Regions from separate parts of the Kosakonia sp. MUSA4 genome, predicted to be linked through region 2. Evidence: predicted binding sites of a transcription regulator. Region 2 holds the regulator's gene; each other region holds the start of a gene.
What was found. Region 2 encodes sigma-54, which starts transcription at its own class of promoters, with help from an activator protein. Its sites were predicted from a motif close to GTTGGCACANNTTTCGCTNT; they were not measured.
Positions count from the first base shown of each region.

Region 1: a site for sigma-54 is predicted at 1,365-1,384, ahead of C0557_RS06755 (amino acid ABC transporter substrate-binding protein). Genes of this name have one in related genera too.
Region 3: a site for sigma-54 is predicted at 1,585-1,604, ahead of glnA (glutamate--ammonia ligase). Genes of this name have one in related genera too.

Region 1 covers NZ_CP025697.1:1,418,170-1,421,454, reverse strand. The annotation lists gene lnt (apolipoprotein N-acyltransferase) at 1-1,245, shown strand, start outside; gene C0557_RS06755 (amino acid ABC transporter substrate-binding protein) at 1,664-2,587, shown strand; gene C0557_RS06750 (amino acid ABC transporter permease) at 2,746-3,285, shown strand, end outside.
Region 2 covers NZ_CP025697.1:4,884,616-4,887,900, reverse strand. The annotation lists gene ptsN (PTS IIA-like nitrogen regulatory protein PtsN) at 1-346, opposite strand, end outside; gene hpf (ribosome hibernation promoting factor) at 428-715, opposite strand; gene rpoN (RNA polymerase factor sigma-54) at 738-2,171, opposite strand; gene lptB (LPS export ABC transporter ATP-binding protein) at 2,220-2,945, opposite strand; gene lptA (lipopolysaccharide ABC transporter substrate-binding protein LptA) at 2,952-3,285, opposite strand, start outside.
Region 3 covers NZ_CP025697.1:5,478,251-5,481,535, reverse strand. The annotation lists gene typA (ribosome-dependent GTPase TypA) at 1-1,312, opposite strand, end outside; gene glnA (glutamate--ammonia ligase) at 1,695-3,104, shown strand.

The sequences.
Region 1 (3,285 bases), 2.3 Mb from region 2:
GCCTATTTATCGCTGTATACCGGTCTGTTCGCCGGGATTTTGTCACGCCTTTGGCCGCAAACCAGCTGGCTGCGCGTGGCTGTCGCCGCACCCGTGGTATGGCAAATTACCGAATTTTTGCGCGGCTGGGTGCTCACCGGTTTCCCGTGGTTGCAGTTTGGCTACAGCCAGATTGACGGCCCGCTGAAAGGGCTGGCACCGCTGATGGGTGTCGAAGCCATCAACTTCCTGCTGATGGTCGTTAGCGGTCTGCTGGTGCTTGCGCTGGTGAACAAAAGCTGGCGCCCGTTAGTGATTGCGGTGCTGCTCTTCGCCCTGCCGTTCCCGCTGCGCTATATCCAGTGGTATCAGTTGCTACCACAGCGCACCACGCAGGTTTCTCTGGTACAGGGGAATATTCCCCAGGCGATGAAGTGGGACGAAAAACAGCTGTTCAACACGCTGAAAATCTACAGCGACGCCACCGCGCAGGTGATGGGTAAATCGCAACTTATCATCTGGCCGGAGTCCGCTATTCCGGATCTGGAGATTAATCAGCAGCGCTTTTTAACCGCCATGGATGATCTGCTGCGGGCGCATGACAGTACGCTTATCACCGGCATTGTCGATGCGCGGCTGAATCAGCAAAACCGTTACGATACCTACAACACCATCATCACGCTGGGTAAAGACAGCGCTTACAGCTACAGCTCAACCGATCGCTACAACAAAAACCATCTGGTGCCGTTTGGCGAATTCGTACCGCTGGAGTCGATTCTGCGCCCGCTGGCGCCGTTCTTCGATCTGCCGATGTCCTCATTCAGCCGCGGATCGTATGTGCAGCCGCCACTGACGGCGCACGGTCTGAAGCTGACGGCGGCCATCTGCTACGAAATCATCCTTGGCGAGCAGGTGCGTGATAACTTCCGCCCGGATACCGATTTCCTGCTGACCATCTCTAACGATGCGTGGTTCGGCAAGTCTATCGGCCCGTGGCAGCACTTCCAGATGGCGCGTATGCGCGCGCTGGAGTTGGCGCGTCCTCTGCTGCGTAGCACCAACAATGGCATCACCGCCGTGATTGGCCCGCAGGGCGAGATTCAGGCGATGATCCCGCAGTTTACCCGCGAGGTGCTCACCACCAGCGTCACGCCGACATCCGGTTTGACACCGTACGCACGCGCAGGTAACTGGCCGGTGTGGATCCTCTCCGCCCTCTTCGGCTTTGCCGCCGTGGTGATGAGCCTGCGCCAGCGCCGCCGTTAATCGCCTTCCCCCAGCCGGATAAGCGCAGCGCCATCCGGCGATAAAGCGCCTCCGGTCATGATTGCCGGATGGCGGCTTTGCCTTATCCGGCCTACAACTACCATCCGACGTAAACCCGTTTTGGCATGCCATTTGCTTATACATATCATGCAGCTATGAAATCCGCTTATGTGCAACAAAGTCGCACCGGCAGGGAACATTAGCAGCACCAGTTTGGTGCAATGGAAGATTTTTGCCTTTAAACGGTGCGGCGCGCCTCGCAAAAATAAACAATACCGCAGCAAAATCTTTACATTAAGCCAGACTAAATGTAACAAACACACACGACACTGCACGAAAATGTCGCAGTCTATAAAAAACACAACATACACAACGGGTATCAATGCGTCTCTGGCGCTGACGATAAAGGAGTCTGGATATGCAATTACGTAAACTGGCCGCCGCGATTCTGGTGATGGGAATGTCCGCCGGTCTGGTTCATGCTGAAGATGCAAAACCTGCCGATGCGGCTGCTCAGCAGCAAACGACGCTGGATAAAATTGCCAAAAACGGCGTTATCGTCGTGGGTCACCGTGAATCTTCCGTACCGTTCTCCTATTACGACAACGAACAGAAAGTGGTCGGCTACTCGCAGGATTACTCCAACGCGATCGTTGAAGCGGTGAAGAAAAAACTGAATAAGCCGGATCTGGCCGTTAAGCTGATCCCTATTACTTCGCAGAACCGCATTCCGCTGCTGCAAAACGGCACTTTCGATTTTGAGTGCGGTTCCACCACCAACAACCTTGAACGTCAAAAACAAGCGGCTTTCTCCGACACCATTTTCGTGGTCGGTACGCGTCTGCTGACCAAAAAAGGCGGCCCGATCAAAGATTTCGCAGACCTGAAAGGCAAAGCGGTCGTTGTGACCTCGGGTACCACGTCCGAAATTCTGCTCAACAAACTGAATGATGAGAAGAAAATGGACATGCGCATCATCAGCGCGAAAGACCACGGCGACTCCTTCCGTACGCTGGAAAGCGGCCGTGCAGTGGCCTTTATGATGGATGATGCTCTGCTGGCGGGTGAACGTGCGAAAGCGAAGAAACCCGACAACTGGGAAATCGTCGGTACGCCGCAGTCCCACGAAGCGTACGGCTGCATGCTGCGTAAAAACGATCCGGAGTTTAAAAAGCTGATGGATGACACCATTGCTCAGTTGCAAACCTCCGGCGCGGCAGAGAAGTCCTACGAGAAATGGTTTAAAAGCCCAATTCCGCCAAAAAATATGAACATGAACTTTACGCTGTCTGACGACATGAAAGCGCTGTTCAAAGCACCGAATGACAAAGCTCTTAACTAATTAAAACCATTAGGGGCGGGTTTACCTGCCCTCTCGATTGTCGAAGTAGCACGGACAGACTATACGTTGAATGGTCGTTCCCCACTCAGCGCGAAAACTCGCTCTTCATACAATCTTCGAGGGTAGCGCTGCTACCCTTTTTTTTCCGGAGTAGATTTATGTCCATAGACTGGAACTGGGGAATATTCCTGCAACAAGCCCCGTTCGGCAACACCACCTATCTTGGCTGGCTATGGAGTGGTTTTCAGGTCACTATCGCGCTTTCCATCGCGGCCTGGATTATCGCTTTTCTTGTCGGTTCACTGTTTGGCATCCTGCGAACTGTCCCTAACCGTTTCCTGTCCGGCATTGGCACCGTCTATGTCGAACTGTTCCGTAACGTTCCACTGATCGTGCAGTTCTTTGCATGGTATCTGGTGGTACCGGAACTGCTGCCGGAAAATATCGGTATGTGGTTCAAACAGGAGCTTGATCCGAACATCCAATTTTTCATCTCTTCAATGGTTTGTCTGGGGCTGTTCACCGCCGCTCGCGTATGCGAACAGGTGCGGGCGGCGATCCAGTCGCTGCCGCGCGGTCAAAAGAACGCCGGGCTGGCAATGGGGCTGACGCTGCCGCAAACCTACCGTTATGTGCTGCTGCCGAATGCGTATCGCGTGATCGTGCCGCCAATGACCTCCGAAATGATGAACCTGGTG
Region 2 (3,285 bases):
GATCGGCCGGCACCAGCAGTGCAAACAGCAGATCAACGGGCTGATTATCGATAGCGTCGAAAGCTATGGGCGTTTCGAGCTGCACAAAAACGCCGACGGCACGCAGCGTGTCCTCTTCCAGCTTACCGTGGGGAATGGCAATACCGTTACCAATACCGGTACTGCCCATTTTCTCACGCGTAAGAATGGCTTCGAAAACGACCTGTGGCGGCAGGCCGAGCTGTTTTGCCGCCAGTTCACTGATGATTTCCAGCGCTCGTTTTTTGCTCTGGCAGTGAACGCCGCTACGTGTACATTCCTGGTTAAGGACATTGCTCAGTTGAAGAGCCGAATCGTTATTCATCATAATTTCACCTAAGCGCCGTCAGAGCTAAGCACCCTACCGGGTTACGGTAGGGTGCAACGCGCCAAACGAACGCCCGGACAATTAGTGTTGTTTCAGTTTATCTTTATGTTTTGTCAACTGCCGCGATAGTTTATCAATCAAACCGTCGATGGCAGCGTACATATCCTGTCCTTCCGCGCTGGCATGCAACTCACCTCCATTTACATGCAGGGTTGCATCCGAGGTATGGATCACTTTCTCCACTTTCAACACAATATAGACCTGATTAATCCTTTCGAAATACTGCTCAAGCTTGGCAAATTTGCTGTTCACAAATTCACGTAAAGCATCAGTGATCTCGACGTTTTGTCCTGTGATGTTAAGCTGCATAGTGTCTTCCTTATCGGTTGGGTCACACCAGCTGTTTACGCTGGTTAGACGGCGGAATGGATAAAGACTCTCGATACTTCGCAACGGTACGCCGCGCTACCATAATTCCTTGATCGGAAAGCAGCGTCGTCAGCTTACTGTCGCTCAGCGGTTTTGCAGGGTTTTCTGCGGCGATTAATTTCTTAACCAGCGCGCGAATGGCTGTTGACGAGGCTTCGCCGCCGCCTTCCGTATTCACATGGCTGGAGAAGAAATACTTCAGTTCAAAAATGCCGCGAGGACTGTGCAGGTACTTCTGAGTTGTCACACGGGAAATCGTGGACTCGTGCATTTCGACGGCCTGGGCGATATCCGCCAGCACCATCGGTTTCATAAACTCTTCGCCCTGTTCAAAGAACGCCTGCTGCTGCTCAACGATGCAGCGGCTGACGCGCAATAGCGTGTCGTTACGGCTTTCAAGGCTTTTGATCAGCCACTTCGCTTCCTGCAAATTACTGCGGATAAACTGGGTGTCGGCGTCATTGCGCGCGCCGCCGCCCATTGAAGCGTAGTGCTGGTTGATTTGCAGACGCGGAATGCTGTCGGAGTTCAGTTCTACCGTCCAGCGCCCGTTATGCTTACGCACCAGCACATCCGGAATGACATATTCTGGTTCGCCGGTCTGGATCGACTGGCCGGGGCGCGGATCTAGCGACTGGATCAAATTTACTGCTTCTTTCAGCACGTCTTCTTTAAGACGCGTGACGCGCATAAGAGAGCGGAAATCGTGGTTAGCGAGCAGATCGAGGTGATCGCTGATGATCAGGCGAGCCTCTTCGCACCAGGGCGTATCTTTCGCGAACTGGGAAAGTTGGATCAACAGGCAGTCGCGCAGATCGCGCGCAGCGACGCCAACCGGATCGAAACGCTGAACGCGCTTTAACACCGCTTCAACTTCATCGAGACCGATTTCTTCATCACCCATGCTTTCCAGCACATCCTCAAGCGACACGGTAAGGTAGCCGGTCTCATCGACCGCATCGACAATAGAGGTTGCGATTGCGCGATCGGTATCGGAAAACGGCGTTAACTCTACCTGCCACATCAGGTAATCCTGAAGAGACTGTGTCGTTTCCCCCTGATAAATCGGCAGTTCGTCATCAATATAATCGTGGCTGCTGCCGGAAGGTGTTCCAGCGGTATAAATCTCATCCCAACTGGCGTCCAGCGGCAGCTCTTCGGGCATCTCTTTCTGTTCGAGCGCGTCTACAGTATCCAGGCCTTCATTTTCCTGGGTTTGTTGGCTATCCACTTCTTCATGAAGATCGGCTTGTTCCAGCAATGGGTTACTCTCCAGCGCTTGCTGAAGTTCCTGCTGAAGTTCTAACGTAGACAGCTGCAACAGACGGATAGCCTGTTGCAGTTGCGGCGTCATAGCTAGCTGTTGGCTAAGCCTTAATTGCAAACCTTGCTTCATATTCAGAGCAGCACTCTCCGACAAAATACCTCGATAAACTCTACCCTATCAGAGTCTGAAGTCTTCCCCAAGATATACGCGCTTAACATGTTCGTCTTCAAGGATTTGCTGCGGTGTACCATGAGCAATTAAATGCCCCTGGCTGACGATATAAGCTCGTTCACACACCGCCAACGTTTCGCGAACATTGTGGTCAGTAATCAACACGCCTAACCCACTGTCACGTAAGTGTTCAATGATGCGCTTGATGTCGATAACCGAGATAGGATCGACGCCCGCAAAGGGTTCATCCAGCAAAATAAATTTAGGATTTGCCGCCAGTGCGCGCGCAATTTCAACACGGCGACGTTCACCACCGGAAAGGGACTGCCCCATATTGTCTCGCAGATGCTCAATATGGAACTCTTCCATCAATTCGTTAGCGCGATCGTCGCGCTGTTCGGAAGTCAGATCGTCACGGATCTGAAGTACCGCCATCAGGTTGTCATACACGCTCAGACGACGAAAAATGGACGCTTCCTGCGGTAAATAACCGATGCCGCGACGCGCGCGCGCATGCAGTGGCAGCAAGCTGATATCGTCGTCATCAATAATGATATTGCCCGCGTCACGCGGAACAATCCCGACCACCATATAGAAGGTGGTCGTTTTCCCTGCGCCGTTAGGGCCAAGCAGCCCAACAATTTCGCCAGAGTTAACGGTCAGGCTGACGTCTTCAACCACGCGGCGGCCCTTATAGGCTTTCGCGAGATTCTTTGCAGTTAATGTTGCCATAACGAATTAGTTACTCTTCTTAGGAGCCGGGGTTTGGGTGTTGCCCTTGTCCTGCAACTGCGACGGCACCAGTACGGTGGTGACGCGTTTACCTTTGTCGCTGAACGCCTGCATTTTCTGCTCTTTCACCAGGTAGGTGATCTTGTCGCCAGTGATGTTGCTGTCCAGCTGCTCGAGATAGGCTTTACCGGTCAGCACGACAAAATCTTTTTCCAGCTCGTAGTGCATCTGTGAAGCGTGGCCTTTCACCGGTTTGCCGTTGTCCTGCATCTGATAAAACGTAGCCGGGTTGCCATAACCATCAATGATCTCTTTGCCTTGCTGGCCGCCCGGGCGTGTT
Region 3 (3,285 bases), 590 kb from region 2:
GTACGCGGCCTTTGCCATCCGGATTCATGTTTTTCAGGTCGCCTTTACGCTCGCCCAGCGCCTGCATGACAGAACCCTGGTGCTGCTCTTCAACGTCCAGCGTCACGTTTTCAAACGGTTCCTGGCGACGGCCGTCGATTTCACGGAAGATAACTTTCGGACGGGAAACCGCCATCTCGAAACCTTCACGACGCATGTTCTCGATCAGAACAGACAGGTGCAGCTCACCACGACCGGAAACGCGGAATGCATCAGCGTCTTCGGTTTCTTCAACGCGCAGCGCAACGTTGTGCACCAGCTCTTTGTTCAGGCGGTCGAGGATCTGACGTGAAGTCACGTATTTACCTTCTTTACCACAGAACGGAGAGGTGTTGACGTTGAAGAACATAGTTACGGTCGGCTCATCAACAGACAGCGCCGGCAGCGCTTCCACATTCTGCGGGTCGCAGATGGTGTCAGAGATGTTCAGTTCGCCCAGGCCGGTGATCGCGATGATATCGCCGGCTTCGGCGATTTCGCTGTCGATACGTTCCAGACCCAGGTGGGTCAGTACTTTACCGACTTTACCGTTGCGGGTTTTGCCTTCGCTATCAATGATAGTAACCTGCTGGTTCGGCTTCACTTTACCGCGTTTAATACGACCAATGCCGATAACACCAACATAGTTGTTGTAGTCGAGCTGAGAGATCTGCATTTGCAGGGTCCCGTCGAGATCGACGTTCGGTGCCGGTACATGGTCAACAATCGCCTGATACAGCGGGGTCATGTCTTCAGCCATGTCTTCGTGGTCCATACCCGCAATACCGTTCAACGCAGAAGCGTAAACGATCGGGAAGTCCAGCTGTTCGTCGGTCGCGTCGAGGTTAACGAACAGGTCGAAGACCTGATCAACAACCCAGTCCGGACGCGCGCCAGGACGGTCAACTTTGTTGATTACCACAATCGGCTTGAGGCCATGGGCAAATGCTTTTTTGGTCACGAAGCGCGTTTGCGGCATCGGGCCGTCAAACGCATCAACCACCAGCAGCACGGAATCGACCATGGACATCACACGCTCAACTTCACCACCGAAGTCGGCGTGCCCAGGGGTATCAACGATGTTGATACGGTAATCATTCCATTTGATAGCGGTGTTTTTCGCGAGGATGGTAATCCCACGCTCTTTCTCCAAATCGTTGGAGTCCATCACACGCTCTTGAGTTTCAGCACGTTCGTCGAACGTACCGGATTGCTGCAGCAGCTTGTCAACCAGGGTTGTTTTACCATGGTCAACGTGAGCAATGATGGCGATGTTACGCAGATTTTCGATCACAACTTTGCCTCAGGCATTAGAAATAGCGCGTTATTGTACACGTATTAATCGAAGGACAAAACAGGATCACAAACATCCTCCGCAAACAAGTATTGCAGAGTTGCTTTGTGATCGCTTTCACGGAGCGTTAAAAGGGCCGCTAACAAAAAAATCGCACCAATAAGGTGCTTAATGTTCACATGAAAGCACTATATTGGTGCAATTTAACCATCATGGTGCAGCCCTTTTGCACTATACCGGGCATAATAACGCCTTTTGAGGGGCATTTAAAAGTTGGCATAGATTTCGCTTTATCTATTTTACGGCAACTACGCCAGGTTTCACGCAGTATTTGAAGACCTCGTTACCACGACGACAATGACAAATCCGGGAGAGTTTAAGTATGTCCGCTGAACACGTTTTGACGATGCTGAATGAGCACGAAGTGAAGTTTGTTGATCTGCGCTTCACCGATACCAAAGGTAAAGAACAGCACGTCACTATCCCAGCCCATCAGGTTAATGCTGACTTCTTTGAAGAAGGCAAAATGTTTGATGGTTCTTCGATTGGTGGCTGGAAAGGCATCAACGAATCAGACATGGTGCTGATGCCGGACGCGACTACCGCTGTCATTGACCCGTTCTACGAAGAAACAACGCTGATCATCCGTTGCGATATCCTCGAACCAGGCACCATGCAGGGTTACGATCGCGACCCGCGTTCCATCGCGAAACGCGCTGAAGAGTACCTGCGTTCTACCGGTCTGGCAGACACCGTTCTGTTTGGGCCAGAGCCGGAATTCTTCCTGTTCGACGACGTTCGTTTCGGCAGCTCTATTTCCGGTTCCAGCGTTGCTATCGATGATATCGAAGGCGCATGGAACACCTCCACCAAATACGAAGGTGGTAACAAAGGTCACCGTCCGGCTGTTAAAGGCGGTTACTTCCCGGTTCCGCCGGTTGATTCATCACAGGATCTGCGTTCCACCATGTGTCTGGTGATGGAAGAGATGGGCCTGGTTGTTGAAGCTCACCACCACGAAGTGGCAACTGCTGGTCAGAACGAAGTGGCTACCCGCTTCAACACCATGACCAAAAAAGCGGACGAAATTCAGATCTACAAATATGTGGTACATAACGTTGCTCACCGCTTCGGTAAAACCGCGACCTTTATGCCGAAACCAATGTTCGGTGATAACGGTTCCGGTATGCACTGCCACATGTCCCTGTCCAAGAACGGTACTAACCTGTTCTCTGGCGACAAATACGCAGGCCTGTCTGAAATGGCGCTGTACTACATCGGCGGCGTAATCAAACACGCTAAAGCTATCAACGCCCTGTCTAACCCGACCACCAACTCCTACAAACGTCTGGTCCCGGGTTACGAAGCGCCGGTAATGCTGGCTTACTCTGCCCGTAACCGTTCTGCTTCTATCCGTATTCCGGTCGTTGCCTCTCCGAAAGCACGTCGTATCGAAGTGCGCTTCCCGGATCCGGCGGCTAACCCGTACCTGTGCTTCGCAGCACTGATGATGGCCGGTCTGGATGGTATTAAAAACAAAATCCACCCGGGCGAAGCAATGGACAAAAACCTGTATGACCTGCCGCCGGAAGAAGCGAAAGAGATCCCGCAGGTTGCAGGCTCTCTGGAAGAAGCGCTCAACGCGCTGGATGCTGACCGCGAGTTCCTGACAGCCGGTGGCGTGTTCACCGACGACGCTATCGATGCTTACATCGCGCTGCGTCTGGAAGAGAACGACCGCGTTCGCATGACGCCGCACCCGGTAGAGTTCGAACTGTACTACAGCGTTTAATAAATTAAATACTCGGCGGATTTCTTGTCGTAGCAAGACGGCAACTGAGCGAATCCCCGGGAGCATAGATAACTATGTGACCGGGGTGAGCGAAGGCAGCCAACGCAGCAACGGCGAGAAAGACGCCAGAGGATTTGTTGCCGTGGAACTTTTAGCCCATCCCTGGATGGGCTTTTTTCTC